DNA from 2 places in the Gordonia aquimaris genome. Region 1 is predicted to be linked to the other one. Evidence: riboswitches for the same ligand, from Rfam matches in the RefSeq annotation. Region 1 holds a riboswitch; the other holds the start of a gene.
What was found. A riboswitch is a leader RNA that binds a small molecule or an ion and turns the genes downstream of it on or off. The one in region 1 is predicted to bind thiamine pyrophosphate.
Positions count from the first base shown of each region.

Region 2: another riboswitch for thiamine pyrophosphate. It lies ahead of thiC (phosphomethylpyrimidine synthase ThiC); the one in region 1 lies ahead of thiO (glycine oxidase ThiO).

Region 1 is NZ_JAPKFM010000018.1:7,964-23,941, forward strand. Features, by position in the region: gene OSB52_RS16275 (glycerol-3-phosphate 1-O-acyltransferase) at 1-1,783, opposite strand, end outside; gene OSB52_RS16280 (helix-turn-helix transcriptional regulator) at 1,903-4,518, opposite strand; gene OSB52_RS16285 (ABC transporter permease) at 4,603-5,355, opposite strand; gene OSB52_RS16290 (ABC transporter ATP-binding protein) at 5,352-6,299, opposite strand; gene OSB52_RS16295 (DUF1330 domain-containing protein) at 6,349-6,636, shown strand; gene OSB52_RS16300 (TetR/AcrR family transcriptional regulator) at 6,626-7,210, opposite strand; gene OSB52_RS16305 (oxygenase MpaB family protein) at 7,327-8,511, shown strand; gene OSB52_RS16310 (HNH endonuclease) at 8,828-10,075, shown strand; gene OSB52_RS16315 (thiazole synthase) at 10,413-11,231, opposite strand; gene thiS (sulfur carrier protein ThiS) at 11,236-11,433, opposite strand; gene thiO (glycine oxidase ThiO) at 11,433-12,542, opposite strand; TPP riboswitch at 12,540-12,654, opposite strand; gene thiE (thiamine phosphate synthase) at 12,745-13,419, shown strand; gene OSB52_RS16335 (2-isopropylmalate synthase) at 13,604-14,074, shown strand; gene OSB52_RS16340 (NUDIX hydrolase) at 14,129-14,611, opposite strand; gene OSB52_RS16345 (GlnX family signal transduction membrane protein) at 15,035-15,978, shown strand, end outside.
Region 2 is NZ_JAPKFM010000004.1:279,102-295,079, forward strand. Features, by position in the region: partial or broken gene OSB52_RS06505 (acyl-CoA thioesterase domain-containing protein) at 1-358, opposite strand, end outside; gene OSB52_RS06510 (HdeD family acid-resistance protein) at 426-995, shown strand; gene OSB52_RS06515 (hypothetical protein) at 1,022-1,603, opposite strand; gene OSB52_RS06520 (DUF2189 domain-containing protein) at 1,728-2,837, opposite strand; gene OSB52_RS06525 (DUF5709 domain-containing protein) at 2,992-3,540, shown strand; gene OSB52_RS06530 (Clp protease N-terminal domain-containing protein) at 3,550-4,305, opposite strand; gene egtB (ergothioneine biosynthesis protein EgtB) at 4,572-5,858, shown strand; gene egtD (L-histidine N(alpha)-methyltransferase) at 5,855-6,811, shown strand; gene OSB52_RS06545 (LLM class flavin-dependent oxidoreductase) at 6,798-7,829, opposite strand; gene OSB52_RS06550 (SHOCT domain-containing protein) at 7,943-8,323, shown strand; gene OSB52_RS06555 (HAD-IIA family hydrolase) at 8,604-9,386, opposite strand; gene thiD (bifunctional hydroxymethylpyrimidine kinase/phosphomethylpyrimidine kinase) at 9,501-10,361, opposite strand; gene thiC (phosphomethylpyrimidine synthase ThiC) at 10,361-12,037, opposite strand; TPP riboswitch at 12,029-12,144, opposite strand; gene OSB52_RS06570 (GNAT family N-acetyltransferase) at 12,332-12,679, shown strand; gene OSB52_RS06575 (siderophore-interacting protein) at 12,738-13,493, shown strand; gene OSB52_RS06580 ((2,3-dihydroxybenzoyl)adenylate synthase) at 13,516-15,192, opposite strand; gene OSB52_RS06585 (hypothetical protein) at 15,185-15,415, opposite strand; gene OSB52_RS06590 (salicylate synthase) at 15,542-15,978, shown strand, end outside.

The DNA of each region.
Region 1 (15,978 bases):
ACACCTCCTTGGCGGGAAAGAAGAACTCGAACTTCAACAGGTCACGAATACGCAGGGCCTCGTGCTGAGCAGACGGCAGCAGTTCACCGGAGCCGTCTTCGGCCAACGCACCACCCGCGGCGGCCAGCAGGCCGAGTTCGACGATGGCGCGGTCGACGAAATGGTGCAGCGCCCCGTTGCGGTAGTAGGCCGCCACCGCGTGGCTGTCGGGCGCGATCGACCACACGGTCTCGGGGCCCCCATCGAACCTGGTGAGCACACCGGCGTCGTGGAGCACCCCCAGGGTGCGGCGCAAGCCGATACCCCGACACAGATCGGGATCGGGCCCGGGCAGATCCCGGCGGTCGATGTAGTCGAGCAACGGTGCCAGGATCGTCTCGATCTCCGCCGCGGTGTAGGCGCGGTCGCGGGCGCCGAGCAGCGCGAAGCCGGCCAGCGAGGTCGCCGAGATCGGTGTGGCGGCATTGATCTCGTCCATCACCGCGAAAGCGACCTTCTCGAGTTTCGCCGGACCCTCGCCCGCATCGGCGAGCGCTTGTCGTAGCGAAAACGGTTCGCCGAAACGGACTCTCGCCTCGCCGAGATACTGCCGTTGGGCTTTCGCGTATTTGAGCAGCCAGCCCACGCCCTCCGGCTTCTTGGTTCCGCCCGCGGATTCCTTCGCCATCGCGCCGATCTCGTGCAATTGGTCGTAGACGATGGAGGTGGGCACGATCATCACGTCGGCGTCGTCGAGCTGTTCCACCGCGTCGACGACGTAGGCGAGCAGACCCAGCATCGGCTTGCGCAGCTTGCCGGTCCGGCTGCGTCCGCCTTCGATGTACCACTCCAAATTGAAGCGCTTCTCCACGATGAACGACAGGTACGAGCGCATGGCGAACTTGTAGACTGGATCGGCCCCGAACTTGCGGCGGATGAAGATCATTCCTGCGCGGCGGGCAATGGGACCGACCGGCCAGAACGCCAGATTGTTTCCGCCGAGAACGAGATTCGGTGGAAAGTCGTGGCTGCGCAGGACCTCCGAGAGCACCAGCGGATCGACGTAGGAGCGGTGCGACGGCAAGAAGATCAGACCGGTTGACTTGTTGAGCTCACGGAGCCGGTTGAGGGTGCCGAGATCCACCGACACCGTCCAGGTGCGGTCATGCAGGTTGCTGAAGATCGACGAGAAGACGTCGTCCATCAGTCGGCTCTGGGTGGCGACGAAGGTCGACATCTTGTCGGTCGCCTCCTGCACCACGACTGCGGCAGGTCGACCGAGTTCGGCAGCGAGTTTTGCTGCACCCGCCTGGAACCGCGCCGATGTACCGATCTGCTCGGCGACCAGTCGGGGCACCTTGTAGCGGTCTCCGACGATCTGACGTTCGGCACGTTCGGCCGACAGCGCCGCCTGCACCGTCACGTAGGCGGAAAACGACTCGCCTTCGGCCAGATTCTGGGCATGACGTTGGCGGAGGTCTGCGATCGTGGCCGGTTCGCCCTGCACCACCCGCAGCCGATCGGGTCTGCGACGTTTGATGACCGGTTGGGTGAGCGCGACCGGGCGGCGCGGATTCGACAGCACGAGCACGTCGGCCATCGTGACCCGCCGCTCACCTTTGCGGACCGGAGGCAGCCAGGCCACCCTCGCCGGAATCAGCAGGGTGTCGTCGGCGAGTGAATCGAGGTCGGCCTCGCGCACCGACCGCACCGGCGCGCCCGGGTGCTGAACCTCCGCCCACTCGCTGACCGCCCGCAACTCGCACGCTGTCCGCACCTCGGCCAGCACCACCGATTCGCCCACTCCAACCGCCTCTCGCGTCCAGGCCCCGACGTCGCCGCGACTCGCACTTGCGAGCGCCACGGCATGGCCATTGTCGCGCGCAGACCGGGTCGGTCGGGCGCTTTCGGTGAGAGTCGACCTCAGTTGCTGCCGGAGCTCGCCTTGAGCAGCAGCGCGGCGATCTCGGACCGGTCGGCGACGTCGAGTTTGGTGCAGGCGCGGTAGATGTGGCCTTCCACGGTGCGTACCGACACCGTCAGGCGTTGCGCGATCTCCTTGTTGGACAGACCGGCCGCCACCAGGTTGGCGATCTCGCGTTCGCGGGTGGTCAGTGGCAACGGTTGTGCGGATTCCACCAGCGCGGGTGTCCGCAAACCGCCGCATTCGGCGGCCAACCGGTTGGCCACCGCCGCCGACGCTACCGTCGCGGCCCGGCTGCCCTCCGCCTCATGGAGCACACTGGCCTGCGCCGCCGCGTCGGCCGCCGACAACCGAAATCCCAAACGCTCGAATTCCGTTGCACACAAGTCGAGTTCGACGGCATCACGCGACTCCAGCGCGCTGGCGTGACGAGCGTAGAGTCCCGCGAGCGGTCCATCGATCATCCCGGCGAGTTCGCGGAGTCGCTGCGCGCCGGACGGATCACCGAACCGGGCCGCGGAGTGCAAGGCCTCGGCCTCGATAGCGAACTGCGCGGTTCGTCGGGCGTCGTCGGCGGCCTTGACCGCGGTCTCGACGGCCAGCGACACCGTACCGGCCGAGGCCTGCTGCCACGACTCCGCGACCGCCAACATCGGACCGAACACGGCGATGTGGCGGCCGTACTTGGTGTGCGCCCGACGCAGGGCACGCTCGGCGTCGTCGGTCCGCCCGCACGCGCTGAACGCCTGCACCACGTAGAACATTGCGGGATAGTTCCAGGATTCGGCCACCCCGTTGCCGCTGTCCAGGGTGGCAAGCGTCTGTTCCATCCGGCGGCCGACCGATGCGCTGTCGCCGCGCGCCAGCTCGACGACCGATACCAGGATTCCAGCCAACGCCCAACCCACGTACTGGCCGATGTTGGAGAACCGTACGTACCGGTCGGCGCGGGTCGCCGCTTCATCCAGTTGACCGGTCAGGGTGAGTGCGAGGATCTCGCCGAGTCCGGCCGGAAACCGCAGCAGACCGTCGGTCTGGGTCTCGGCCACGCGCGCCCGCGCCGCCAGAGCAGCCACCTCGTCCCCGCGTCCGGCAACAGCTCGGGCCAGTCCACCGCCCAGCACGGCGAACTCCACCGCCCACGGGGACGGGTCCGCCGAGTCGAGCACCTCCTCCGACAGCGCGATCGCCTCGTCGATTCGGTTCTCGAAGGCGGCGCACGCGGACATGAAACCCCTGACCACCAGGGCCAAGTTCGGGTCGGTGACCTTGTCCTGCAGCATCTCGAGGACCTCGTCGGCGCGATCGGCATCGCCGATGGCCCAGAAGATGGTCGCGAACCGCAGCCCACCCCAGAAGATGAGTTCGATCTCGTTGAGGTCCTCGGGCCGAAACCTGTCGAGCACCGCGTCGGCCTCGGACGCATACCCCTGCCACATCAACGACCGTGCCAACGGCTCGGCGGCGCTGAAGCCGCTGCCCTCGGCGACGGCCGCGCGGGCGAAACGCTCACCCAGCGGGGCGTTGGCGAAGGCCAACGCATCGCGGGCGGCCGCACTCATGAGCCCGGAATCGACACCCACGTCGCTCTCCAGCGCGAGGTCGGCCAGCCGGATCCGCTCGGCGGCGGTGTCGGTTCCGCGGGTCTGCAACGCCTTGACCAGTTTGCCGCGCAACCGACGCGACGAGGCCAGGCCCAGTCGGTGCCGGATGACCTCACCGAACAACGGATGGTTGTATTGCACGTTGAGTCGGCGGCCGTCACGCAAGATCCGCACCAGTCCGGCGATCTCGGCTTCCTCGACCGCCTCGTCGCCGGCGAGGTCACCGAGGATGTCGATGTCGAGAGGCTCGCACAGGGCAAGGTACTTGAGGACCGTGAGCACCGAGTCGTCGAGCTGCTCGATCCGGCTTTCCAACAACGACGCCAGCTCGGAGGTGATCGCGGCGCGTCCACGTAGTTGCCAGATCCCATTCACCTGACGGAGCGTCTCGGCTTGGCGCGCCCCTTCCACGAGGTGGCGCAGGAACAGCGCGTTACCGCCGGAGGCCTCCCACATCAGATCCGCCGACAGACCTTCGAGCTGACCACCCAGCACCGATTCGATCAGTTCGACGCTCTGCTGTTTGCTGAACGGTGACAGCGTGATTCGGGTGAGGTGATTGTCCTTCCACAGCGAGGTGACGGCGTCGGGCACGCTCTCCCCGGACCGCACCGTGGCGACGATGTGCACGGCACGATCGATGGCGAGCTGATGCAACAGGGTCGCCGACAGTTCGTCGAGCAGGTGCGCGTCGTCGACACCGATCACGACGTTGCCGTCGGACAGCAACGATTCGCGGGCGGCGGCCAGGTAGGTCACCGGGTCGCTCGACGTCGCCGGGCCGACGAGATGAGCGAACACGCCGAGCGGGATGCTGCGGGCGGATTCGGTACCGGCGACCCACCGCACGCCGCCGTCGAGGGCGGCGGTGACGTGGCGGGCCAGCGTGGTCTTACCGACACCCGAATCGCCGGTCAGCACAACACCACACGCATTCGTCTCGCCGCGCAGTGCGGCTTCGATGATGCGGAACTCTTTCTCGCGCTCGACCAGAGGCCAATCGGAGGACATGGGGAGAGTTTAGTCTCACGGCCTCGGTCGGGACACAGGTCAGGGTGGGTGACGGTACGCGTACATACCGATGTACTACACAGTTCAGGCGTCGCGGCGGTCGGTGACGACGATGCCGAGCGCGAAGATCACTGCCGCGAACACCGCGAAGTAGAACAGGGACCCGTAGACGTTCCAGTGGTAGTCGGTGCCGGCGAGGTCGCCGTTGAGGAACCGGCTGCCGTTGGCGAACGGCAGGAAGGGGGCGATGTGGTCGCCGATCTTGGGCAGGATGGTCAGGATAGATTCCAACGCCAGGTTCCAGATGAGGACGATGACGATCGCGCCCGCGGTGTGACGGACGATCGCGCCGACACCGAGGCCGATGACCACGTAGAGCGCCGCGAGCACGGCGGTACCCCAGATCTGCCGGATCACCACACTGTCGCCGAACTCGATGCCGACCGTCGTGCCACCGACGACACGCGCCAACGCGACACCCACGATGGCCAGCAGCACGCTGACGAGTAACGCCAGCAGACCGAAAACAGCAGCCTTGGCGATGAGCACGACCGGCCGACGCGGCACGGCCTGGAATGTGGTCCGAATGGTGCCAAACCGGTACTCGCTGGTCACAGCCAGCACCGCCATGATCATCAACACCAACACACCGAACGAGTTGAGGCCGATGAGGGCCGTCCACGCCGCCTCACCAGGTGTCGACGCGAGCGGACCGCTGGTGGTGGCCCCGGTCACCAAAGCCAATCCGATGGTCAGCACCGCGACGATCGCCACACACCAGTAGGGCGAGCGCGTGGAGGTGAGTTTGATGCGCTCGGCATCCATCGCCGTGATCATCGCGGTCCTCCCTGCGCGGCGGTGCCGGCCGGCCCGCCACCCTGATATTGGACCGCACCGGCGGTCATCGTCATGAACACCTCTTCGAGTGACGCGGTGGCTCCGGTGAGTTCGTGCAGCACGATTCCGGCATGCGCGGCGATGTCGCCGACCTGATCGGTGACCACGTCGGCGATGTCGAGCACCGGACGGCCATCGGAAGCCACGGCGGGGGTGACCCGCAATCCGGCCTCGGCCAACACCCGGTGCAGGGCGTCGAGCTGTGGGCTGCGCACCCGCACACTGCTCGATGCCCGGCTGGTGAACTCGGCGACCGAACAGTCTGCGATCAGTTTTCCCTGTCCGATCACCACAAGGTGGTCGGCGGTCAGCGACATCTCGGTGAGTAGGTGGCTCGACACCAGCACGGTGCGACCCTGTGCGGCCAGATTGCGCATGAACCCGCGGATCCAGACGATGCCCTCGGGATCGAGACCGTTGACCGGTTCGTCGAACAGCAGGGTGTGCGGGTCGCCGAGCATCGCTCCCGCCAGGCCGAGGCGTTGCTTCATACCCAGCGAGAACCCACCGGCGCGTTTGCCGGCCACCGACGCGAGGCCCACCATGTCGAGGACCTCGTCCACCCGCCGCCGCGGGATGCCGTTGGACGCGGCCATCCAGCGCAGATGCGAACGCGCGCTGCGGTTGGGATGAATCCAGCTCGCGTCGAGCAGTGCGCCGACCTGGCGCAGCGGGGCGTCGAGCTCCCGATAGGGCCGGCCGTCTACGGTCGCGGTTCCGGCGGTGGGGCGGTCGAGACCGAGCATCATCCGCATCGTCGTGGATTTGCCTGCCCCGTTGGGTCCCAGGAAACCGGTCACCAGGCCGGGGCGAACCTCGAAGGTAAGGTCGTCGACGGCACGCACCGGCCCGAAGACCTTCGTCAGATTCTCGACTGTGAGCACGCTCTCGACCTTAGACATCTGGTGGCGTTTGCGGGCGTAGCGTGATGGCGTGCCGGTCACGTTGGTCGTCCTGCTGTGGTCCGTCGATGGCTGCGACGACGCGCTCCACGCCTATGAGGACGACGTGCTGCGGCTGGTGTCTGCGCACGGCGGTCGTGTGCTGGTGCGGGCCCGCCGCACCGACGACGATCCGTCACATCCGTTGGAGACCCAGGTCATCGAGTTCGACGACCGGGCCGGGTTCGACGCATACCTGGCCGATCCGCGGCGGATGTCGATGGCCGATCGCCGCGCGGCATGTGTGGCGCGGACACAGATGTGGCCGGTCACCGTGTGACTGGTCGGGGCGGCGTGTCCGGCGGCAGCACCGCGGCGAGCAACATCCGGGCCGCGGTGGCGACCAACTCGTCGCGGTCGGCCCCGTCGGGCCGCAACAGCGCGATGCGCAGACACAGATTGGCGGTTGCGCCCATGGTGAGGAACACCAGATCGTCGAGTTCATGCGGCTCGAGGTCCGGTCGCAGTCGGGCGGGGAGGATGCGGGCCAGCGGGACCAGGGGTTCTTCGACCTCTGCCCATGCGTCGCCGAACTCCGCCTCGGTGGTCGAGTACGACACGCGCAGGACCGGGTCGTGCTTCTCGAACGCGGCGGTCAACGTCTCGACGATGGTCACCATCGCGGTCATGGGTTCCGCGTCCATCGCGCGGCCAACGCCGGTGGCCAACGACGTGGTGATGTCGTGGATCGCGGCCGCACGCAACTCCTCGATGAGTGCATCGATGTCGGCGAAGTAGCGGTAGACCGTGCCGATACTGACGTGAGCATGGTCGGCGAGTTGCTGCGTGGTGGGACGGATGCCCGGCCGCCTGACCAAAAGCTCCACCGCGCCAGAGAGAAGTCGTCTGCGCATCTCAACGCTGCGATTCTGCTGCGGACGGGCACGTCGGGATCTCGGTGGAGAGCGTCGCGCGGCACCGGCCATGAAAGTGAATAGTAAGTGAGGATTCCTCGTGTTTCACTGAAGCCGTGGAACTGCACCCGCCCGGAGAACTGGTGAACGCCGACCTCGCCGTCGCACGCTACGGCGCGGCGGGCGAACGGTGGGTGTCGGCGATGTGGCAAGGCGATGCACTCGCGGACGCCGTGGCGAACGACAACTTCGCCGGATCGTCGACGACCGACGCGGTGCGCACTGCGCTCGAGCACGGGATCGACGCCCTCGACGATGCCCCCGATTCGCTGCGGAACCTCTTCGAATTCCTGGACGACGAGCCCGATTGGGTCGATCACACCCGGCTCGACCGCGCTGCCGACGCACTGATCCGGCACACCGCGGCGCTGGGGGTGGTACTGGCCGCAGCGTCGTTGCTGCGCGGAGCCGGCAACAGCATCGCAGGCAAGCCGTTGGTGCAGACCGGCCGGTACGCGTCGATGCCCGCCGTCCGGTCGGTCGAGGTCGGCGAGTGGATGCGTCAGATCCTGACGCCGGGCGGGATGCGTCGTGAAGGCGGCGGTTTCGCCTACACCGTCCGGGTTCGGATGATCCATGCGCACGTGCGTCGCGGCCTGTCCCGGTCCGGGAAATGGGACGAGCCGGCGTGGGGTGTGCCGATCCCGCAGCCGTACATGGCGTTCACGATGGCCGAGTTCGGCCACATCGCGCTTGAGGCCATGCACAGCCTCGGGGTTCGGCTCAGCGACGACGACCTCGATGCCGTCTATCACCTATGGCGCTACGTCGGACACGTAATCGGCATGGAGCCAGAGCTGAATCCGGCCGACGAGTCCGATCACATCCGGATCGAGGAACTCTACCGACTCACCTCGCCCGGACCTGACGACCACGACCGCGAGTTCGTGGTCGCACTCACCGACGATTACCTGATCCCAGAGATCGCCAATACGCTGCCGGGCCCGACCGCCGCCCGACGCGCGGCGGCCACCCGGTTGGTCCATGCGCTCCAGCGGGTGTTCCTGGGGGATTCCGACGCCGATGCGTTACACATCCCCGACACGCGACTCAAGCACGTCATCCGCGCGGGCGCGCCCGTGATGGCGGGATTCGGTCACCTCCGAATGCGCATCGGCGGTGGTCCACAACGCATCTCGCAACGGGGCTACCGCGTCCGAGACGCCGAGATGACTCGCATGCGCGCCGCCTACGGCGTCACCCACGAACTGGTGGACAACGCACCCCAGCCCGTTGGTTGATGAGCGGCGTGCCGCCCCATGCACCGCCGCTATCTGGCGCTGGTTGAGTAGCGGCGTGCTGCCCATGCACCGCCGCCCCCCGTCGCTGGTTGAGTAGCGGCGAGCGAGCCTGCCGCGTATCGAAACCCCCGCCCCGCAGCAACACTCCCTGTCGCATGTCGAGTAGCGACGAGCGAGCCCATGCCGCTGGTTGAGTAGCGGCGTGCGAGCCTGCGAGCCCGCCGCGTATCGAAACCACCCCACCCGCTCAAAAATCTTCTGCACTATCTTTAAGAAACTCCTTGACATCGAACTGGTGTTCGACCATAGTGGAGTCATGGGAGCTTCGGGGGATCTCACCACCATCACTGATTCTGTTCGTGACCTGCACTTGGGCGACGATATGTCGGGGCGTGCAGCGTTTGATGCGATGACCGCTCTGGTCACGTTACGTAACCTGATCGACCATCACGCCGCCACGGTGGTCGGTGCGCTCGACCGACTCGGTGTGGCCCGCGACCACGGCCGCAAACTCAGCGAACTGTTGATCGTGATGGGGCTCGCGCCGGCGGTCGCCTCCCGGCTGATCCGTATCACTGCCGCACGCGAGCAGCTACCCACTCTGGCCGCGCATGCCGCCGATGGGGCGATCTCCGCCGAACATGTGGATGCGGTGGGTAAAGGAGTCGATCATGTCGGGAAAAGATCGGCGGAACCGATCGACGATGTGGCGCGTCTAAACATCGTGACCGAACTTCTCGCGCACTTCTTTTCCGGCGCCACCCCCGCCGACATCGGTAAACACGCGCGTCGTCTGGGCAACCAGGCCGCCGCCGACACCGGTGGGCTACCGGCATCCGAGGACCGCAACCTCAATGCGCTCACCCACGATGTCGACGGTGACGGACGCCTGCAGGTACGTGCCGACCTCAACACCGAAGTCGGCGAAAAATTCTCGGCCGCAATGGAAGAGTTGGCGGCACCCCGCCCCGAACCTGACGGCTCACCGGATGCGCGTTCCACCGAGCGCCGGCATGCCGACGCCCTCGAAGCGTTGCTGGATATCGCTGCCCGCAGCGGCGATGCGGCCTCGGCACCCCGTCACCAGATGCTGGTGTCGGTGCCCGCCGATACCCCTGACCTGGCCGAACTACCATTCATGGGCTCACTCACCGAAGCCATGCTGCGCACCCTAACCTGTGACACCACCGCGACCGTCGCGATCGTCGACGGCGAGGCGGTGCCGATGGAGATGAGTAAAGACAAACGCCTGTTCCCAGCCCATCTGCGTAAAGCGTTGCACAAACGCGACGAGTGTTGCATCAAATGCGGCGTGGCGGCCTCCCGCTGCCAAGGCCACCATATCGTGCATTGGGCTGATGGTGGAATCACGGTGTTGGACAACGGCTGTCTGCTGTGCCCGTCGTGTCATGCCGACATCCACCACAACGGTTGGCAGGTGATCATGGGCCACGACCGACATCCCTGGCTCATCCCACCCGCCGCTGTCGACCCGACACGTCGGCCGATACCGGCCCACAACCGGCGCACCCTCAACCTCGACTACCTACCCGCCGCCGCCTGAGCCACGCCGACCGGCAAGTAGGTCACGCAGCCAAGTCTTCCCACGCACCCGACCCCGGTCGGGACCGCAACCGTCCCTTGAGAACTCCATAGCGTGAAACAACGGCGCCGCAACGGTGTCGCGTACCCGACGGCCACATCGGTTGCACAGCAACCCATGTGGTGCGCGATACGCGACACCGTACGCCGGGCGAGCAGCATGCGGGCCCACTGCCCAACCGCAGTTTGCCCCAACCCGCTGGTTGCGTAGCGGCGAGCGAGCCTGCGAGCCCGCCGCGTAACGAAACCGGCTCCACGCCAATGTATTTCGCCATGATCGTCACATCGCGAGGTATTATTCAGGCGCGTTGCGGCGAGGACGCCCGAGCCCAGAAGCGCTTCGGGATACGGCCGGCGCCGGCGGCATGACGCCCGGCGATCACCGCGTGCCTCATCGCCGTGGCCATTCGCTCCGGGTCATCAGCGCGCGTGACCGCGGAGGCGAGCAGGACTGCATCGCAACCGATTTCCATGGCGAGAGCGGCGTCGCTCGCAGTGCCGATACCCGCGTCGAGGACCACCGGCACCTGTGCATCTGCGACGATCATCTCGATGTTGTGCGGATTCGCGATACCCAATCCGGTACCGATCGGTGACCCGAGTGGCATCACGGCTGCGACACCGAGAGCCTGCAGCCGCCCGGCAAGAACCGGATCGTCGTTGGTGTAGGCCAACACGGCGAAGCCATCGTCGACCAAGGCCCTCGCCGCGTCGATCAGTTCGATCGGGTCGGGTAGCAAGGTACGTTCATCGGACACCACTTCGAGCTTCACCCAATGGGTCTCGACGGCCTCGCGGGCGAGCTGCGCAGTCAACACTGCTTCGGCCGTCGTATGGCAGCCAGCGGTGTTGGGCAGGATCGCTATGTCCAGGCGACGCAGCAACTCGATCATCCCGGTACGCGAGTCCGGACTCACACGCCGCATGGCCACGGTGGTCAACTCGGTGCCCGACGCCACCAGGGCCCGCTCGAGAACGGCCAGGTTGGAGATCCCCCCGGTGCCCATGATGAGCCGAGAAGCGAACTCGCGGTCCGCGATCCGCAGACAGTCAGCGGCCTTCGCGTTCCCGTATAGCGCGGATTCGGCGTTCGTATCCGTGGTCGGATCATTCCGCATCGCACTACCCACCCTGCACCGCCGTGACGATTTCAACACCGGCACCCGCATGCAGGGCCGTGCTCCAGCTCCCCCGGGGAACAACCACGCCGTCGACGGCGACGGCGATACCTCGGTCCGGCAGACCCATACTCCTCAGCAGTTCCGCCACCGAGGCATCGGGCCGCAGGGTCATGTCCTCTCCGTTGACGGTGACCGTCATCATCTGCTCACTCCTTGGTTGATGGCGTCGCTCGCGTTCGTGGCCCCGACAGTGCGCCGGCCTGCAGCGCCGCGGAGTACGTCGAGGACCACATGAGCCGTATAGGGCGCCAACAGGATTCCGTTGCGGCCGTGGCCGGTGGCAACCAGCACCCGCTCATCGATGCGACGGATGATGGGGAGCCCGTCGACCGAACACGGACGCATGCCGGCACCGGCCTCGGCCAGCTCGTAGGTACGCAGACCGGGCATGAGGTCGACGGCGTCGGACAGCAGGTCCGTCACGCCGCCGACATCGGGGGCAAAGGCCGTCTCGTCGAACGGTTCGTACTGAGTGGCGCCGACAACGACGCCGTCCTGCCGCGGGACCAGATACACCGCCCGACCGTGCATCCGCGCTCGCACCACGTGCGTTGGCGGTGGCACCGACCACGTGGTCCGACGGAGCCGGAGGATCTCTCCCTTGGCCGCATGCAACGACACCTCCGGCACCAACGCGGACGTTCCCAATCCCGCGGCGACGAGGATGTCATCGGCGTCGGCCAGCTCGGCGAGATCACTGATCCGCCGCTCGATCACCTCACCACCGGCCGCCAGAAGCGCCTCCCGCAACGCGGCGAGCAATCGACGGTTGTCCACCGCGCCCTCACCGATGGCCAGATAGCCGCTGTGCAGCCGGGAGCTCACGGCCGATTCGAGTCGCCGTATCTCAGTCGGGCCCACCCGGCGCAGGTCGTCCTGGGCGCGCGGTCGGCGGGCCCAGACGAAGTCGGCGAGAGTATCGAGATGTTCGGCGTCGGCGGAGGACGCTGCGACGAACAGCGAGTCGGCGGCTGCCAGAACGCTGTGGCCGCCCAGACGGGACAGCAACTGCGGCCAGCGGCGCACCGACTCGGTGGACAATGCCAGCAGCTCGTCCTCCCCGGGATGCCCTTCACCCAGGGACCCGAGCATGCCCGCCGCCACCCATGCCGCCCGATGCTCGGCGCCGGCGTCAAACACCCGAACCCGCCAACCGGCGTCGGCAGCGGCCAAGGCACAGGTCAAGCCGATGACACCGCCACCGATCACCGCCAGCAGGCCGGTGGCGGAGCCGGAATTGTCAGCAATCACGTCAGATCATCCTTCCTTCGCCGGCATTACCCGGATCAGGTCAAACGGTCAGCGGAGGATCGATCCGCACTCTCAGCCCGGCGCACCCCGGGCTCCCGTGTCGTTCCACCCCAGGCTACCGCCGTCGTTCTGGGCGTTGGCACGGCGGTGGCGACCCGGGGCCGCAGTCGTCTCGACTCCCACGGCTAGCGTGGCCACCGTGACCGACACCCGAAGCGCGCGGACCGCGCGGCTCGCCGACGCCCGCCTCTACCTGTGCACCGACGCCCGCCGGGAACGCGGAGATCTCGTCGACTTCGTGTCCGCTGCAGTCGCCGGCGGTGTCGACATCGTCCAGTTACGGGACAAGGGTTCGCCCGGCGAAGCGCAGTTCGGCACCCTCGAGGCCCGAGAGGAACTCGAGATCCTGGCACATATGCGCGCCATCGCCCACCAGCACGGCGCGATGCTCGCGGTCAACGACCGCGCCGACATCGCCGCACTGTCACGCGCCGATGTCCTGCACGTCGGACAGGGCGACCTGCCCGCCAAGCTGACCCGCCACATTGCCGGCGCCGACATCGCGATCGGCATCTCCACCCACGACGCAGCACAGTTACGCGAAGCGGTCGACGACGACGACGTCGACTACTTCTGTGTCGGGCCGTGCTGGCCCACGCCGACCAAACCCGGCCGGTCCGCCCCAGGCCTGGACCTCGTCCGTCAGGCAGCGGCGGTCGCGACCGAGAAGCCGTGGTTCGCCATCGGCGGCATCGACGCCGACCGGCTCACTGCGGTGACCGATGCCGGAGCCCGCCGGGCAGTGGTGGTCCGCGCGATCACCGCCGCCGACGATCCACGCACGGCCGCCACGCAGTTGCGTGGTGCGCTGTAGGACGTTGCGCCGACAACGCAGTTGCCGCGTCGCAACTGCGCGGTCTATCGTGGTCGCCATCATGTTGTGCATGCAGAACGCGCTCGTAACCCGCCGCAGCGGGGTCTGAATCTGACCGACCCCCCGCTGCGGGGTCGTTGCGCATCTGCCCGTCGGTCGCTCCTCGACCGGACAGGCGAATTCCATGCACACCATCCGACGCACAACACATCCACGCACCGATCCGTTCGCGGCTCGGTTCGGTCAGTCGCTGCCACGCGGCATGCGCGAGGAGGCGACCGGCCTGAGCTGGGAAGGCTTCCTCGCCGAGTACGCCCCGACCGGGGCGATCCGGCTGGGCACCTGGTCGACCCGACGGGACCGAGAAGACCTGGTCACCTGCCAGGCCACCATCGCCCACGCCGACAAGATCATGTCGTTACAGGCGACCGCCGCCGGCCCGATCGGGGCAATGACGTCGATGTTGCACGACATCGGGGCGCCGGTCCAGATCGCCGGACTCCATCAGCGCGAGGTCGCCGGGACCGTCATCACATTCCTGCTGTGCGAACACGACGACCGCCGATGCTGGGCGTACGGCACCGGCCAGACCGCCGACGAAGCCAACGTCCGCGCACTCATCGCCGGGGCCAACCGGCTCCGGCCGACGCAGTGACCGGCGGTGGCCCGATCCCAAAACTGGGCCCGACTGCAGAATTGGGCACGATTCTCAGCTCCGCGGATCGAGAGCGTTGATGCGTTCCTGCAGCATCGGCCAAGCATTCTCGAAACCCGGATGCAACGGCAACTCGGAGATGTCGTCCTCGCGCACCCAGCGCAGCTCAGCGGACTCGAAGTTCGCCACGGTGTCCACCGGTTGATCGACCTCGGCGATCACCGTGGTGTACGTCCACCCGCTGGGCGCCTGGTGGGTGACGATCGCGGCAACCACCCGCAGCGCGCTGTCCCCGATACCGGCTTCCTCGTCGGCCTCGCGGATCGCCGTGTCGATCGCACTCTCATGAGAGTCGCGGGCACCGCCGGGCAAACCCCAGGTACCGCCCTGATGCGACCACACCGCCCGGTGCTGAAGCAGGATCCCGGTGGACCCGTCGGGCAGCGGCGCGCGCAGCAGCAGTCCTGCCGCACCATTGCGGCCCCAGTAGCGCGAACCGTCCGGATCGACCACCCAACCGTCGCCGTCTCCGCGCACTCTGCCTCCTGCTGCTCGTCGTCGCCCCGACTCTCCAACCGTGCGGCCCGGACGTCGTCCACCGTATGTGAGGCGGCCGGTACTGGCCAGAGTGCGAACGTGGAATTCACTCCGCCGACCCGATCCGCCTCTGGTCGACTCCCCCGCCGACCCGATCCGCCCGCAATCCGACAAGTGCGGGGACACGGCACCGCACGTCGAGCCGGGCGCGCACCCGAGGACTAGGGTTGAGGCAGATGTCCGAACCGTGTCCTCGAGCTTTCGACGCAACGCCGGACATCGCGTTTCGCCACTTGCCGAGAGACGAAACATATGGACTGCGCGCGGCGACAGACAAGGTGGAGACCGTGAACCCGACGCCGGCACGACCGGCACGATCGGAAAGTGACGCCGGAAATATGGAGAGTTCGGAAGGAACCTGACGTGACCGGCGACGTCTCGCCCATGAGGACCGCGCTCACGCGTGCGGGCCGGACCATCCGGCCCAGTCCCACGGCGCCTCCGATCCGACAGGTGCTCTCCGACCGCCGCAATCTCGTCACCTCGACACGCCAGCGGGCACAGTCGCCGCTGACGACGCTGCGCCACTACTCGGTTACCAGTCCGGGAAAACTCATCCTGATCCTTGTGGTGCTCGCGATCTCGTGTGTGGCCACCGGTCTGTACGCCTCGACTACGTTGGAAGACCGCACCCAGACACTTCGGCTGATGATCGATCGCACCGAGCCGCTCGCCGAAGCCTCCCAGGTTCTCTACAGTTCACTGTCGATCGCCGATGCCTCGGCCAACTCGGCGTTCATCTCCGGCGGCCTGGAATCGCCGGAGTTGCGGACGCGATACGCCGACGCGCTCGCCACCGCGTCGTCGTCGCTGATCATCGCGGCCGGGTCCTCCGAAGAGGTCGAGCGAGCCACCAGCGCGGCCGCCTCTCGCGAGATCGACTCGGACCTCAACACCCTGGCCATCAGCATCCCGGTATACAGCGGCCTCGTGGAAGTCGCCCGGACCAACAACCGTCTCGGCAACCCGGTCGGCTCGGCGTACCTCGGCGAGGCGTCGACCATGATGCAGGAGAAGATCCTGCCGGCCGCCCAGCGCCTGTACCAGCGTCGGTCGATGGCAATCGCCGATCCGCAGAGTGCGCTGACGAAGCCACCGTGGGGTGTGTACATCGCGTTGGTCGCCTTGGTCGTCGGGCTCTTGGCCACCAGCCGCTATCTGGTCAGGCGCACTCGACGTCGATTCAACGTCGGTGTGTTGTCGGCCTTGATCGCAGTCGTCGTGGGGACGGTGTGGCTGCTGACCTCCGGTTTGATGTCGGTGGCCGCCACCAACAACGCGCGCGTGGACGGGGCGGCCCCACTGCG
Region 2 (15,978 bases), on a different contig from region 1:
CGGCCTCCTTGACGAACACGGTGGTGCTGCGGGCAACCGTGACCTCGGTGTCGTCGACGAACTGCACGACGTCGACCTCGGCCACCTTGATCCGGCCCCCGTTGCGTAGCAAGCGGCCACGGGTCGCGGTGGGGACGTCGCGGGCCGCCTTGAACAGATCGATGGTGAAGCGTGCCGGTCGAAAGCCCGGCACCGAGTGGTCACGTTCGGCCGCCCGGGCAGCCAACGCACACACCGCGGGACCGTTCAGAGTGCCCGGAGCCCACAGGCTCGCGGCATACCGGGTCGGCAGGAAGAGACTCTGTCCAGTGGAATCGGTGCCGCCGGAATCGACGGAGAAGAATGCGATCGACGACACGAAGTTTCCCTTCTGTTCGACCCAAGAATGTGGTGTCGAACCATTCGGCGCGTACTAACCTGCGTCCATGACAATTGCAGATTACGCACGGCAGATCCCCAACGAACTCGTGGCCGCGGTGCGCACCACGATGATTGCGACCTCGGTGGTCGGCATCGTCCTGGGGATCATTGCGCTCGTCTGGCCGAAGGCGACCCTGCTCATCATCGGTGTGCTCTTCGGGATCTCGCTGATCATGGCTGGACTGTTCCGGCTCTATGAGGCCTTCGCCTCGACGTTGCTGTCCGGCGGTTGGCGCTTTGCCCTGGGTCTCATCGGTGCATTGATCCTGGCCGCCGGCGTCATCGCCGTGTTCAATCCCGAGGAATCGCTGGTCTTCCTCGCGATCTTCATCGGCATCGGCTGGATCTTCCAGGGAATCGCCGACCTCGCCCGCGCGTCCGCCGGGTCCCAGCACGTGCCGCGGTGGGTGCTGATCCTGTCCGGTGTCGTCTCGATCATCGCCGGCATCGTCATGATGCTGATCCCCGGCCTCGCCCTGGCCACCTTCCTGATCATCGCGGCGATCATGCTCATCGTGATCAGCGTCGTGACGCTGCTGACCCTGCCGAAGAAGATCGAGGAGCCGCTGGTCTGAGTCGCGGGCTGCCGAGCTTCTGAGAATCAGGCCAACTCGAGGCCGTCGATCGTGACCGCGGCGCGGGCGGCCTCGACGTCGGCGGGGAGTCGCTCGATCAACTGGGTCATCGCGGCCTCGACATCCGGGCCGTGTGCCAGCCGAACCGGATCGACGTGGGGTCCGGTGGCATCGAGGATCGACGCCGCCGGATCGACGCCGGTTCGGTGGGCGACCGCCGCCGCCAGCAGGCGCCGTGCCTGCGCTGGGTGACTGTCCCACAAAGCGTCCGCAGTTGTCAGATACAGCTGCACGGCCGGCGGATAGTCGTGCAGATGCACGAGCGCCCACGCCCAGTGCTTGGCGACATCCACCGTGTCCGACTGTCCACGACCGTGGGTGCGGACATACTTGCCATGGAGTTCGCGGCACAGCGGGGTGGAATCGGCCCACAACTGCAACTCCGACATGCACCGCACACAGTCGTGCAGGTTGGACAGGTACATCACCGAGTACGGGCCCTCGCGTCGCGACCGGATCTCTCGCAGCACGGAGAACTCGGCGAGCGCGTGCGAGTACTCGCCGGCCGAAAGATATGCCTCGGCCTCGTCCTGCATTTCCGCGAGCATGTGTCGATTGTTCCGCACTCGGCGGGCCTGCGGGCGGGATTCATCCGGACACGCGACATGCAGACGCGAAACGACCCGGCCACCTGGCGTGAGGTGACCGGGTCGTTGCGTCGAGCGAAGCCGCTCAGTACTGCTGATTCGGCGGATATGGCGGCGGGGCCATCGGGGCCGCCGACGCCAACGGTGCGACCTGGCCGCCGGTGAAGAACCGGTAGGCGTAGGTCGTGGCGATCATGGTGACCGGCAGGGTCACCAGCAGGCCCACCAGGCACAGCAGCGCACCGACGATGTTGAGGCCGATGACGGCCAACGCCAGCAGGAACAGGGTGCCCGCGTTCTTGCTGATCACCGAGAAGCTGGCCTTGATGCCCTCGATGGGGTCCATGTCGCGGTCCACTACGAAGGTGAGTGACCAGTAGGCGAGGAACGCGAAGACGATGCCCGGGATGATGAGCAGGATCAGGCCGATGAAGGTGCCCAGTCCCACCAGGAACGCGGTGATGATGACCGCGGCGAAGTTGACGTTGAAGAAGCGGCCGATATCGGGCTTGCTACCCGACGTCTCGTCGAGCGCGCCACGCGCATAGGCGCCCTGGAAGATGTAGCCGATGATCGTGGCGATGATGCCGAAGATGGCGCTGATCCAGAAGATCCGGCCGTAGTCGGACGAGATGTTGCCCAGCCACTGGATGACACCGGACACGACGAGCGAAATCAGGATCACCACGATCCACGACAACGCGTTCTCCTTGTAGCGGTTCCAGCCGTAGCTGAAGGCCTCGCCGATGGAGAACTGCTCGGCCGTCGGAGCGCCGTACGCGCCACCGCCGTAGGCGCCCGGTGCGCCGTAATCGCCCGGCGGCGGCGGGTATCCGCCGGGACCACCGGCGGGTTGGCCGTAGCCACCGGCCGGGGGCGGCGGGTAGCCGGGCTGCGCACCGTAGCCGGGTTGCTGGGCGCCGTACCCGGGGGGCGGCCCCTGCGGGGGCGGGCCTGATGGCGGCGGACCCGGTGGCGGCGGGTAGGCACCACCGGGCGGCGGGCCCGAGGGCGGCGGGTAAGAACCGGGCGGTGGGTAGCCGGACGGCGGCGGCGGGGGTGTGGAGCCCGGCGGCGGATACGACGGCGGCGGTGTGCCGCCGGTGCCCGGCTCCGGGGTACGACCGGACTCGGCGCCTGCACCCGGGTCGGGGTCGGAAGAACCGGGATTCTGTGGATCTGACGGTGTGGTCATGGCAGGGAGGATACGGAACACCGGCGCCGGTCAACAGTGTTTGGCACTCCACGTCGTGTCTCGGCGTCAGGATTTCAGGTGCCCGGCGTCCTCGATGGGCGTGCACGACCGCTACACCTGGATTCGGCACCGGTGGGCTGGCATCGTGGAACCCGTGAGTGACATCGGCAGCACCCCGGAAGGTTCCGACGGCGAGTACAGCCTCGACGACGACGATCAACTGCAACCCGAGGACACGCTGGTCGACCGTGGTGTCGACGATGTCCTCGACGAGGGATATTCGCCGCCCGACCATCAGCCGAGCGGCGCGCGTCACGGGCTCACCGAGCGAGAGCAGCGCGACGGGGAGACCCTGGACGAACGGCTCGCCGAGGAAGAAGCCGACATCGGGGCGACCGATCCGCTCGACGACATCGAAGCCGAGGAGAACGTCGCGAAGCGCTGGCGGTCGCACGAATCCGATCGTTCGGATGACTTCGAAGGCGACGAACAAGCCGGGGACGGGCGGTCGGGACGGTTGGTGGCTCCGGACGAGGGGTCGGGCGTCGACCGCGAGAAGGATGCGGTGGCCGGCGACGTCGGCATCGACGGCGCCGGAGCATCTGCCGAAGAGGCGGCAATGCACTACATCGCCGCCGACGAGGTGGAGTGGTCCGACGAGTCCGACTCCACTGCCGGTGGATCCGGTCGATCGGACAGCTGATCGTCGGCGTCAGCTCGCGCCGTGACCGAGGTCGGCGAGCGAGCTGACGATGGTTGCGCGGGCGACGGTTTGCTCGATGCCGAGCCCCGACAGTATGGCCGCCATCTCCGGATCGGTGAACAGGCCCAACAGGATGTGTTCGGTGCCCACGAAATCGTGGCCCAGATCGACCGCCGACGCCAGTGTCGCCTGCAGCACTGAACGGGACCGCTCGTCGTAGGGCACAACAGTTTTCTCGCCCTCGGAGGGCTGCATCGCAGTCGACGCCGGGCCGTTGGCAGTGCACGCGGCGGCAAGAGATGCCGCCGGCACACCGTGGGCGCGCAAGGTCAAATCGGCGATGGATTCCGGAGCCACGGCCAATGCCCGCGCCAGGTGCTCGGGCGTGACCGCGGTGCTGTGATCGGCGACTGCCACATTGTGTGCCTCGGCGATCACATTGCGTGCTCGCGGAGTGAAACGCGCGAACGGATTCGCCTCATCTGCCAACGGTGTCGGCGCGGCGTCGGCGGGTGTGCGCGTCACGAACCGTTTCTGGGCCGCTTGTTTGCTGACCCCCATGGCCGCACCGATGTCGGCCCACGAGGCCCCGGTGCGCCTGGCCTGGTCGACGAAGTGGCCGATCAGGTGGTCGGCCACTTCGCCGATGTGTTCGGCGGTGATCATGGCGCCGGTCAGCTGGTCCAGGGGATCATCGTGCGCGGCACGGACACCGGCGATCAGATCATCGAGGCGGACATCGTGGACCTGGGTGCGCTCGGGCATGCGTCAACACTAGGTTGACAATCGAGACTGCGTCAACCCTTGGTTGACGCAGTTGGTTGCCGGCGGAACTTGTCGGTGGCGTGTGATGCGATGACACCGAACCCGTCCGTCGAACGTCTGAGGCCACCGGCATCGCTGAGTGTCGTCGCTCGAGTGCGTTGACTCGAGCGTCGTTGACAGCGGTGGGGAGGCTGGTAACGATGGATGCCAGGGTTGCCCGTCCGCCCCCGGCCTTGCCGCCGGGTCCACCACAACGGGAGGTACCGGTGAGCATCACCAATCGCCCTGTGTCGATCGAGACCGAGTCGACCCAGTCCGGCAACGTCGAGTCCATGTCCGCCCAGGCCCGCAGATTCCTTGAGGTGCGGTCGTTGACCGACGCTCTGAGCGCGGACCTCTCCGCCGAGGATCAGACGCCGCAATCGATGACCGACGCCAGCCCGGCGAAATGGCATCGGGCGCATGTGACCTGGTTCTTCGAAGAGTTCATCCTCCGAAACGTCGAGTCGTATCACGTCTACGACGACTCATTCCGCTACCTGTTCAACAGCTATTACGAGGCGGTCGGCGCCCGGCATCCACGCCCCGAACGCGGGTTGGTCACCCGACCGGGTGTCGCCGACGTCGGGCTCTACCGCGAGTACGTCGACCGCGCGATGGTTGATGCGCTGGAACGCGGGGTACTCGACGACTATGCGTTGGCCTTGCTCGAGCTGGGATGCAATCACGAGCAGCAACATCAGGAACTGCTCTTGATGGACATCAAGCACCTGTTCTCCACGCATGCCTTCGATCCGGTCTACGTGGATCGCGACATCGACGAACCCGGTGAACCCGGTCCGCTCACCTGGCGCTCGGTGGCCGGCGGTGTCACCGAAGTGGGAGCAACGCCGGGATCTGCCGGCTTCAGCTACGACAACGAGGGTCCCCGACATCGGGTCTTCCTGGAGGACTTCGAGATCGCCGAGCGGGCGGTGACCAACGCCGAATGGTTGGCGTTCATGGCCGACGACGGTTATCGTCGTCCCGAACTCTGGTTGTCCGACGGCTGGGCGCACATCACGCAAACCGGTTGGCAGGCACCGGAATACTGGCGCCTGGTGGATGGGGAGTGGACCACCTTCACGCTATCTGGCCGACGTCAGCTGGTCGCCGACGAACCGGTGGTGCACGTGTCGTTCTACGAGGCCGACGCATTTGCCCGGTGGGCCGGCGCGCGGCTACCCACCGAGTTCGAATGGGAGGCAGCCGTCGAGACCGGCGACAGCGCACGTGGACAGCTACTCGACGTGGGACGTTGCCATCCCGGGAGAGCCGGCGCCACCATGATCGGCGACGTGTGGGAGTGGACGGCCAGCGCCTACCTGCCCTACCCGGGATTCGTGCCCGCCAACGGCGCGGTCGGCGAGTACAACGGGAAGTTCATGTGCGACCAGCATGTACTGCGCGGTGCGAGCGCGGTGACCCCACCCGGGCACGAGCGCATCACCTACCGTAACTTCTTTCCGGCCTCGGCGCGGTGGGCCTTCTCCGGTCTGCGACTGGCCCGATGACCGCCGACGCCGGTCGTCAACTCGCCGACGACGCCGCCGACGGATTGTGGTCCGATCCGCCGACCCTGCCGACCAAGTGGCTCTACGACGAGCGGGGCAGCCTGCTCTTCGACGAAATCACCCGGTTGCCGGAGTATTACCCGACGCGTCGGGAGACGTCGATCCTGTACGCACGTGCCACCGAGATCGCTGCGCTGACCGATGCGGCGACCATGGTGGAATTCGGGTCGGGCACCTCCACCAAGACACGCTTGCTGTTGGCGGCGTTCGCCGACCGGGCCGAGGCCACGGGGCGTCGATTCACCTATGTGCCGCTCGATGTCAGCACCGAGATCCTGGAATCCTCGGCCGCCGAACTCGCCCGCGACTACCCGGATATCGACATCGAACCGGCGGTCGCCGATTTCACCGCACCCGACCTCACCTTGCCGGCCTCGGACGGTCCGCGGATTGCGGTGTTCCTCGGGGGCACCATCGGCAACTTCGACGACGCGATGCGCGCCACCTTCCTGGGCCGCCTGGCCAAGGCGCTCGATCCGGGAGACTACTTCCTGCTGGGCGCCGACCTCATCAAGGACACTGGCCGACTTGTGGCGGCCTACAACGACAAAGCCGGTGTGACGGCCGATTTCAATCGGAACATGATCGAGGTGCTCCGCCGCGGGCTCGACGCCGACGGACTCTACGTCGACGACTTCGACCACATTGCCCGGTGGAACCCGGTGCAGCACCGCATCGAGATGTGGCTGCGTGCCCGCCGCGATGTCGACGTCCGGTTCCGCGGCCTGGACCGGAATTGGCAGCTCGAGCGCGGTGCCGAGGTCCTCACCGAGATCAGCACCAAGTTCGATCGCTCGACACTCGCCGACGAACTGGCTCAGGCCGGGGTCGTGGTGGAGCGGCAGTGGACCGACGATCACGACGACTTCCTGGTGACGCTCAGTCGGCGCTGAGCAGGTCGCGGACCTGCGGGATTACTTGGGTGCCGTACAGTTCGACGCTGCGCATCAGATGCTCGTGAGGCAGCGTGCCGTGTGAGTACTTGAGGTCGAAGCGGTTGAGCCCCAGTGTCTTCGCGGTTGCCGCGATCTTGCGGGCCACGGTGTCGGGAGAGCCCACATGGAGCGCGCCGGCCGGGCCCGCGGCGCGCTCGAACTCGATCCGGGTGGGTGGCGGCCAGCCTCGTTCGCGGCCGATCCGGGCCATGTAGGTCCGGTAATGCGGCCAGAGCTGTTCGCGTGCCAGCTCGTCGGTGTCGGCAATGTGGCCGGGGGAGTGGACTCCCACCGGCAGATCGGTGGGCTGCTCGAGTTCACCGAGCGCACGGCGGTACAGATCGGTGTAGGGCGTGAACCGGGCGGGATCGCCCCCGATGATCGCCAGCATCAGCGGCAGACCGTGCGTCGCGGCGCGGATCACCGACTCCGGACTCCCGCCGACCGCGATCCAGGTCGGCAGCGGCGCCGACGACAACCCCGGGTACACCGACTGTCCGGTCAGCGGAGTGCGGGTCGCACCCGACCAGGTCACCGGTTCGCCCGCCCGCAGCTGGGCGAACAGCGACAATTTGTCGGCGAAGAGGTCCTCATAATCGGCGAGGTCGTAGCCGAACAGGGGAAACGACTCGGTGAACGATCCGCGCCCGAGAATCACTTCGGCGCGGCCATCCGACAACGCGTCCACGGTGGCGAAACGCTCGAATACCCGGATCGGGTCGTCGGAACTGAGTACGGTCACCGCCGAGCCCAACCGCATCCGGTGGGTCGCAACGGCGATGGCACCGAGGACCACTTCGGGTGCCGAGACGGCGTAGTCGTCGCGGTGGTGTTCCCCGACGCCGAAGAAGTCGACACCCACCTCGTCGGCGAGGACTGCTTGTGCCACGACGTCACGGATGGTCTGTGCCGCCGACACCGCATTCCCGTCGTCGTCAACCGTCACGTCGCCGAAAGTATCGAGGCCGAGTTCCATGGGAGCACCCTAGCTATCCCGGTCAAAGCGCACTGCGTGAGCGCAGCTGTGAGAAGCTATGGAACGCAGCGTCGGACACCCCGACGTCACCTACCGGCTAAGGAGTATGCCCGATGTGGGACTCGTTCTGGGACTTCATCTGGTACACGATCGTCATTTTCGCGTTCGTGGCCTATCTGATCGTCCTCTGGCACATCATCATCGACCTCTTCCGTGACAAGTCCTCCGGCTGGATCAAGGCCGTGTGGATCATCTTCCTGATCCTGCTGCCGTACATCACTGCAATCGTCTACCTGCTGGTCAAGGGCCGCGGTATGGCAGAGCGTCAGAATGAGGCGGTCAAGGAGGCCAAGCAGGCCACCGACAGCTACATCCAGTCGGTCGCCACGGCCAAGAGCCCGGCCGAGCAGATCGCCGACGCCAAGCAGTTGCTGGACTCCGGCACCATCACCCAGCAGGAGTTCGATTCGCTGAAGGCGAAGGCGCTCAGCTAGCTTTCGCTCGGAGAGCGGATTCTGATCGGGGTTGCGCCGACAGGCTTTCGCGCCGACAGAACCCCGTTTCGCGCCGACAGAACCCGGTTATTCGCCGACAGCACCCGTTCCCTGTGGGGGCGGGTGCTGTCGGCGTTGTTGGACAGGTGCTGTCGACGAAGAACCGGGTTCTGTCGGCTACCGTGCTGGGCGCGACACCCGCTCAGGTCCCGAACTTCTGTCGGCTGCCGTGCTGGGCGCGTGGGAGGTGAGGTTGCGGGGTGCCGGGCGCGCGAGCCTGTCAGGTCCCGAATGGGTTCGCGGTGTGGCCGACGAGATCGGCAACCGAATCGATCACCCGGGTGGCCCGATAGGGGAACAGTTCCACCGACGTGGGAGTCGATATGCCGGACAGGACCAGGATGGTCTCCAGCCCGGCCTCCATGCCGGAGATGACGTCGGTGTCCATCCGATCACCGATCATCAGGGTGTGCTCGGAATGCACACCGATCTGCCGCAGCGCTGAGCGCATCATCAGCGGATTCGGCTTGCCCACGTAATACGGTTCGCGGCCGGTGGCCCGGGTGATCAGGGCGGCCACGGCGCCTGTCGCAGGGAGCGAGCCGGCCGCCGACGGCCCGGTGGCGTCGGGGTTGGTCGCGATGAACCGGGCCCCGCGTTCCACCAGGCGGATGGCCGTGGTGATCGCCTCGAACGAGTACGTCCGAGTCTCCCCGAGTACGACGTAGTCGGGGTCCGAATCGGTGATCACGTAGCCGATCTCGTGTAGCGCCGTGGTGAGACCCGACTCGCCGACGACGTACGCCGATCCGCCCGGGCGCTGGGACTCCAGGAACCGGGCAGTGGCCAGTGCCGACGTCCAGATCGACTCCTCGGGAATGTCCAAGCCGGTGCGCAGCAGGCGTGCCCGCAGGTCGCGCGGGGTACGGATCGAGTTGTTGGTCAACACGATGAACGGGACATCGTTGGCGCGCAGCTCGGCCAGGAACTCGTCGGCGCCGGGGATCAAGTGTTCTTCGCGGACGAGAACACCGTCCATGTCCATCAGATAGTTCCAGCTCATGTACCGCATTATGGCCGGGCTCGGCAATGGCCGCGTCGAACCCTCGAAATGCGCCCCCAGGACTGTTTCGCTGGGGTGCATTTCGGTCGTGGGTCCCGCGTTCGCGGCGGGCGGTCAGTCGGGACGCTCTGACACCCGCCACAGCGGATTGACCGGACCGTGCCCGGCGCCCAGCGGGTAGGCGGCCTCGAGTCCCCGGGTCACCCACCGCTTGGCGAAGTCGATCGCGTCGGGCACGGGATAACCGTGCGCGAGCGCACCGGCGGTGGCCGCCGCGAGGGTGTCCCCGGCGCCATGATCGTGCCCGGTCTCGATGCGTGGATGGGCGAACTCGTGAAAGTGCTCGCCGTCGAACAGCAGGTCGGGGCTCTGGGCCGACGTGCGCAGGTGTCCGCCCTTGACCAGCGCCCATTGTGCCCCCAGCGCGTGCAAGGCGCGGGCCGCGTCCTGTTGCGACGCGGCGTCGACGACGTCGATGCCGGTGATCAGCCGCACCTCGTCGAGGTTCGGCGTCACCACGGTGGCGATGGGGAACAAGGTGGAGCGCAACGTCTCCAGGGCTTCGGCAGCCAACAAGGGGTCACCGTGCATCGACGCACACACCGGGTCGACGACCAGCGGGACGGGCCGATCGCGACCGATGCCGAGCTCGCCGCATGCCGCGGCGACGGCCTCGATTATCGGTGCCGAGGCCAGCATCCCGGTCTTGGCCGCCCCGACGCCGATGTCGGTGACCACGCTGTGCATCTGCGCGGCCACCGTCGCCGGCGCGATCTCCGCAAAATCCTGCACGCCCACCGTGTTCTGCACCGTCACCGCTGTCACGGCGACGCAGGCATGCAGTCCGAGAAGCGCGAAGGTGCGCATGTCGGCCTGGATGCCGGCGCCGCCGCCCGAGTCCGAACCCGCGATGGTGAGAACCCGTCGCGGCGTCACACCGGGTGGCGCCATGGGTAATCGGAGGTCATCGGTCATCAGGTGGGGGAGCCTCCCGCCGCGGCCTCCAACGGTAGATAGACCCGGTTGCCGTGCTCGGCGAACTCCGCCGACTTGGCGGCCATCTCCTCGGCGATCTTGCGGTCGATGTCCTCGGCGGTCACCAGGCCGTTCTGCTCGGCGTAGTCGCGCACATCCTGCGAGATGCGCATCGAGCAGAACTTCGGCCCGCACATCGAGCAGAAGTGCGCGGTCTTGGCCGGTTCGGCGGGCATCGTCTCGTCGTGATATTCGCGTGCGATATCCGGATCGAGGGCCAGGTTGAACTGGTCGGTCCAGCGGAACTCGAAGCGCGCCTTGGACAGTGCGTCGTCGCGCTCCTGCGCGCCCGGATGCCCCTTGGCGAGATCGGCGCTGTGAGCGGCGATCTTGTAGGTGATCACACCGACCTTGACGTCATCGCGATTGGGTAGTCCCAGATGCTCTTTAGGCGTCACGTAGCACAGCATCGCGGTGCCGGCCTGCGCGATCATCGCGGCGCCGATGGCCGAGGTGATGTGGTCATAGGCAGGTGCGATGTCGGTGGCCAACGGTCCGAGCGTGTAGAACGGCGCCTCTTCGCACAACTCTTCTTCGAGCCGCACGTTCTCGGCGATCTTGTGCATCGGTACGTGGCCCGGTCCTTCGATCATCACCTGCACACCATGCGATTTCGCGATCGTGGTGAGTTCGCCAAGGGTGCGGAGCTCGGCGAACTGCGCCTCGTCGTTGGCGTCGGCGATCGAGCCGGGCCGCAGACCGTCACCCAGCGAGAAGGTAATGTCGTAGCGGGCGAAGATCTCGCACAGCTCCTCGTAGTGGGTGTAGAGGAACGACTCCTGGTGATGCGCCAGACACCAGGCGGCCATGATGGATCCGCCGCGCGAGACGATGCCGGTGACCCGCCGGGCCGCGAGCGGCACATACCGCAGCAACACCCCGGCGTGCACGGTCATGTAGTCCACGCCCTGCTCGGCCTGCTCGATCACGGTGTCGCGGTAGATCTCCCACGTCAGCTTGGTGGGATCACCGTTGACCTTCTCCAGCGCCTGATAGATCGGCACCGTGCCAACCGGGACCGGGGAGTTGCGCATGATCCATTCGCGGGTCATGTGGATGTCGCGACCTGTGGACAGGTCCATGATGGTGTCGGCGCCCCAGCGGGTGGCCCACACCATCTTCTCCACCTCCTCGGCGATCGAACTGGTGACTGCAGAATTTCCGATGTTGGCGTTGACCTTCACCGCGAACCGCTTGCCGATGATCATCGGTTCGGATTCGGGATGACGATGATTGGCGGGGATCACCGCACGCCCTGCGGCGACCTCGGCACGCACGAGTTCCACCTCGACACCCTCACGTGCGGCGATGAAGCGCATCTCGTCGGTGACGATGCCGGCGCGTGCCCACGCCAGCTGCGTCGACGCCCCGTTCACTGGTTCGGGTCGGTGCCACGCATCGCGAGTCGGCGGCAATCCCTGCTCCACGTCGATGGTCGCGGTCACGTCGGTGTATGGACCGGACGTGTCGTAGACGTCGAGGTGCTCGCCGTTGGTCAGCTGGATGCGTCGCGCCGGAACCCGGAGATGATCGATCTCGCGGTAGTGCTTGCTGCTTCCCTCGATCGGTCCCTGGGTGACAGTCGAGACGGCAGTTTCGGATACACGTGTTCCCATGATGCGACTCCCTACGCCGGCATTACCCGGACAGGTTCGGGCGGTCGGCGACCGTCCCGTCGCCATCTCAGCCCCCGGTGATCGTGGGAGCCCCCGCGTGTTCAATTTGTCGATCGCGGCGTCCGCCGGGATCAGCACCACCCTACGACGTCGCGGTGCTCGGTGCGGGCCGGGGGCCGCGACCGACAACCTACGCCATCGTAGGGTAGCCTGTGACAGGGATCACATAGGGTCCTACGTCGGTGTCGGGAGGGGAGCCCCGCCGCCGGCGATCCGCCGCGTTCAGGAGGGATTGTGCAGAGGAAGCATCAGCATCGACCACCACAGTCTGCGCAGGCGATTCTGCAGCAGATCGCCCAGGTGGTCCACAATCCCGACCGCGACAGGTTCGAGCTGTGGGTGGCCGGCGACCTCGTCGGCGTGCTCGGGTACAGCACCGAGGTCAGCGAGGGAAAACCGACCATCACGATCCTGCACACGGTGCTCTACGACGAATACACCGGCCACGGTCTCGGCACCCGCCTGATGGTCGGGGCCATCGCGTATGTGCGTGACCAAGGAGCTCGGCTGAGGCCGGTCTGCTCGTTCACCAAGTCGTACCTCGATTCCCATCCGGGGATCGTGCCGCTGGCGCCGGCGTGAGCGCAGCCTAAGTTAGGCTACCCTGACGGAAGTTGCTGTCGAGGGAAGGCCGTGTCACATGGCGGAACAGACCAAGTCCAAGTCGCGCGGGTGGCAGGGCGCCGTCCTCAAGCTCATGGGTGCCGACGACTACGAGCTCACCGTGACCAGCAATGAACCGGTCACCGACGACTACATCCGGCTCGGCTTCACCGGCGGCGGCCTGCTCGCCGACCGCCCGGTCCACCCGACGATGTGGCTGCGCATCTGGTTCGAGAACAAGCACGGCAAGCTCCATCAGCGCGCCTACACCCTTGTCGATCCGGACCCGGCGACCGACTCGTTCTCCCTCGAGTTCGCCATCCACGACGGCGCAGCCACCCGGTGGGCGCAGTCGGCCCGGCCCGGCGACACCATCTCGTCGACCTTCATGGGGTCGAAGTTCGCCATCGGCGACCCGGCCCCCAAGGGCTGGCTGATCGCGGGCGACACCGCGGCGCTGCCGGCAATCAACTCGCTGCTCGACGCGATCTCCGCGTCGTCGAACCCGTCGGTGCCGGCGACGATCTGGTTCGAGTACGTGCACGAATCCGACACGTCGCTACCGCTGCGACTGCGCGACCAGGACACCATCAACTGGATCAAGCGTGACGGCACGGCGCTGACCGATGCGGTCCGCGATGCCGCGTTCGACGCCACCGATCATCACGGGTTCGTCGCCCTGGACATGAAGTCCACACGCGCGGTGTCGGGGTTGTTCAAGAACGACTACAAGCTTGGCAAGGCCAACGTGAAGGCCCAGGCCTACTGGCGGGAGAACGGTCCGGCTTCCTGACGACGCCGAGGCGTGAGCCCGGTCACGGCTCCTGCAGCGACCGGACCAGCACCGCCTTGTCGATCTTCCCGACCGCGGTGACCGGCAGGGTGGGCACCACCACCAGGCGGTCGGGCAGTTTGAACGACGCGAGTCCACGTTCGGCGAGGAACGTGCGGACCTCAGGGAGCGTCAGTTCGCGTCCCCGCGGATGATCGTGCGACAGCACCACCGCGGCGCAGATCTTTTCACCCAACGACTCGTCGGCAAGGCCGACGACTGCGGCTGCACGGATCGACTCGTGGGCCAGCAGATTCTCCTCGACGTCATCGGCAGCGACGTTCTCACCGGCCCGCACGATGGTGTCCTTGATCCGGCCGGTCACCGCGAGATGGCCCGACGGCAGTCGGCGTACCCGGTCGCCGGACCGGTAGAAGCCCTCCGGGGTGAACGAGCGTGCATTGTGCTCGTCGGCGCGGTAGTAACCGCGGATCGTGTACGGACCGCGTACCAGCAGTTCGCCGTCGGTGCCGTCGGGCACGTCGTCACCGTTCTCATCGACCACCCGCACCTCGTCGAACTCCGACATCGGTGCACCCTGCACCGCGTGCACCAACTCGCGGGGGTCGTCGAGGCGGGTGTAGCAGATGAGTCCCTCGGCCATCCCGAACACCTGCTGGACCACGTCGCCCAGTGCGGCATCGAGTGCGACGGCGTCGGGTTCGGCCAGCTTGGCGCCACCCACCTGCAGCAGTCGGAGACTGCTGATGTCGGCGGGTTCCCACTCGGTGGCCGCGCACCACACCTGGGCCAGCGCCGGGACGAGTGCGGTCACGGTGACCCGGTAGCGCTCGATCAGGTCGAAGGTGTTGTCCGGGCTGGGGTTGTCGGTGACGACGGTGTGCCCCCCAACCGTCATCACCCCGAGCATCCCGGGACAACACAGCGGGAAATTGTGGGCACCGGGCAGCGCCACCAAATACGTGTCGGCCGCAGTGAGTTCGGCCACCTCGGCGGAGCGGCGCGCGTTGTAGGCGTAGTCATTGTGGGTCCGCGCGATGAGTTTCGGCAGCCCGGTGGTGCCGCCGGAGATGAGGAACAGTGCCGGCGCGTCCGGGTCGGTGTCCTCGGCCGACGGCAATCTGGTGGTCTCCGGGTCGGCATCGGGCAGTGCGGCATACACGCCGGGGTCGCCGTCGACGAACACAGTCGCCACCGTGCCGACGCGTCGCTGCAGATCCGCGGCCAATTCGCGGTAGTCGTATCCGCGACGGTCGTCCTCGGTGATGTAGGCGACGGCAGCGGAACCGGCGGCGAGGTGTGCGATCTCGCTGACCCGATGCGCGGGCAGCGTCATCACCGGCGCCACACCGGCGCGCAGCAGCCCGAACAGCGTGATGACGAACGCCGCCGAGTTGTGTTGCTGCAGGATCACCCGCTGACCCGGCCGCAGGCCGGCCTGCACGAAGCCTGCCGCCCGGCGCAACACGGCGGCATACAGCTCGGCATAGCTGAGGGTGAGGTGGTCGGTGGTCGCGGTATCGGTGACGGCGGGCGCATCCGGGTGCCGGGCCGCGGCGCGTTCGAGTGGGTGCCACAACGGCTGGTCGGGAAAGATGCTTGCGTCGCGATAGCGCGCGGCGATTGCATCGGGGTGGGGGCGGAAGCCGATCTGCAGATCGGCTTCCGAGGTCGTGTCAGATGTGCCGACGTCAGACATGGGCGGCCGCCGTCGTGTGGAAGCCCAAGACGGCCGAGGTTCCGGCGCCGATGTCGATCACGCTGGGCTGCGGTTGCGGTGCGGGGCTCCGATCGTCGGCGATGACCAGTCCGATCAGGACGAGGGCCACCACGAACGCCGAGATCACCGCGGCGACGCCGGCGGCGGCGATCACGACCGGGATGTTCACTCGCCGCCGCCGCGACGATTTCCGGGCACTCATGGGGGTATTCAAACACACCGATTAGGCCAGGCTTACCGATGTGAGCTTCGGTTGTCCGTCTCCATCGTTTAGCCTTACCTAACGGGGGTTGTACGAATCACGAGCTTGTGCGAGGAGGACTCGGTCATGTCGCTGACCGTTGAAGCGGCCGCCGGGGGTGTGCCCGACGACCTGCGTCCGCCGCTCTCCGCGGCCCGGATCTGCGCCGCGTGGGCCGCATCGGGCGAGTTCGACGAGTATCTGGTGTACGAGCGTGAAGGTCGCTGGGTGTTCGCGGCCGGTGTGCGTGCACGGCTGATCCTCACCCGCAGCACGGTCGACGTCGTCGACGGGCACTCACGAACGACGACCGAGTGGTCGGGAGACCCAGCCCGTGTGATCGCCGATGCGCTGGCCGGCCTCAAGTCGTCGACGTGGCGTGTCTACGGGTGGGTGGGATTCGATTTCTGTGCGCCCCGTCATGGTCTGCTCGAGCGTGTTCCCGAAGACGCGGAGCTGGCGCATCTGATCGTGCCCGAGGTGGAGCTGGTCATCGAACCCGACACCGTCGATCCCGCCCACAT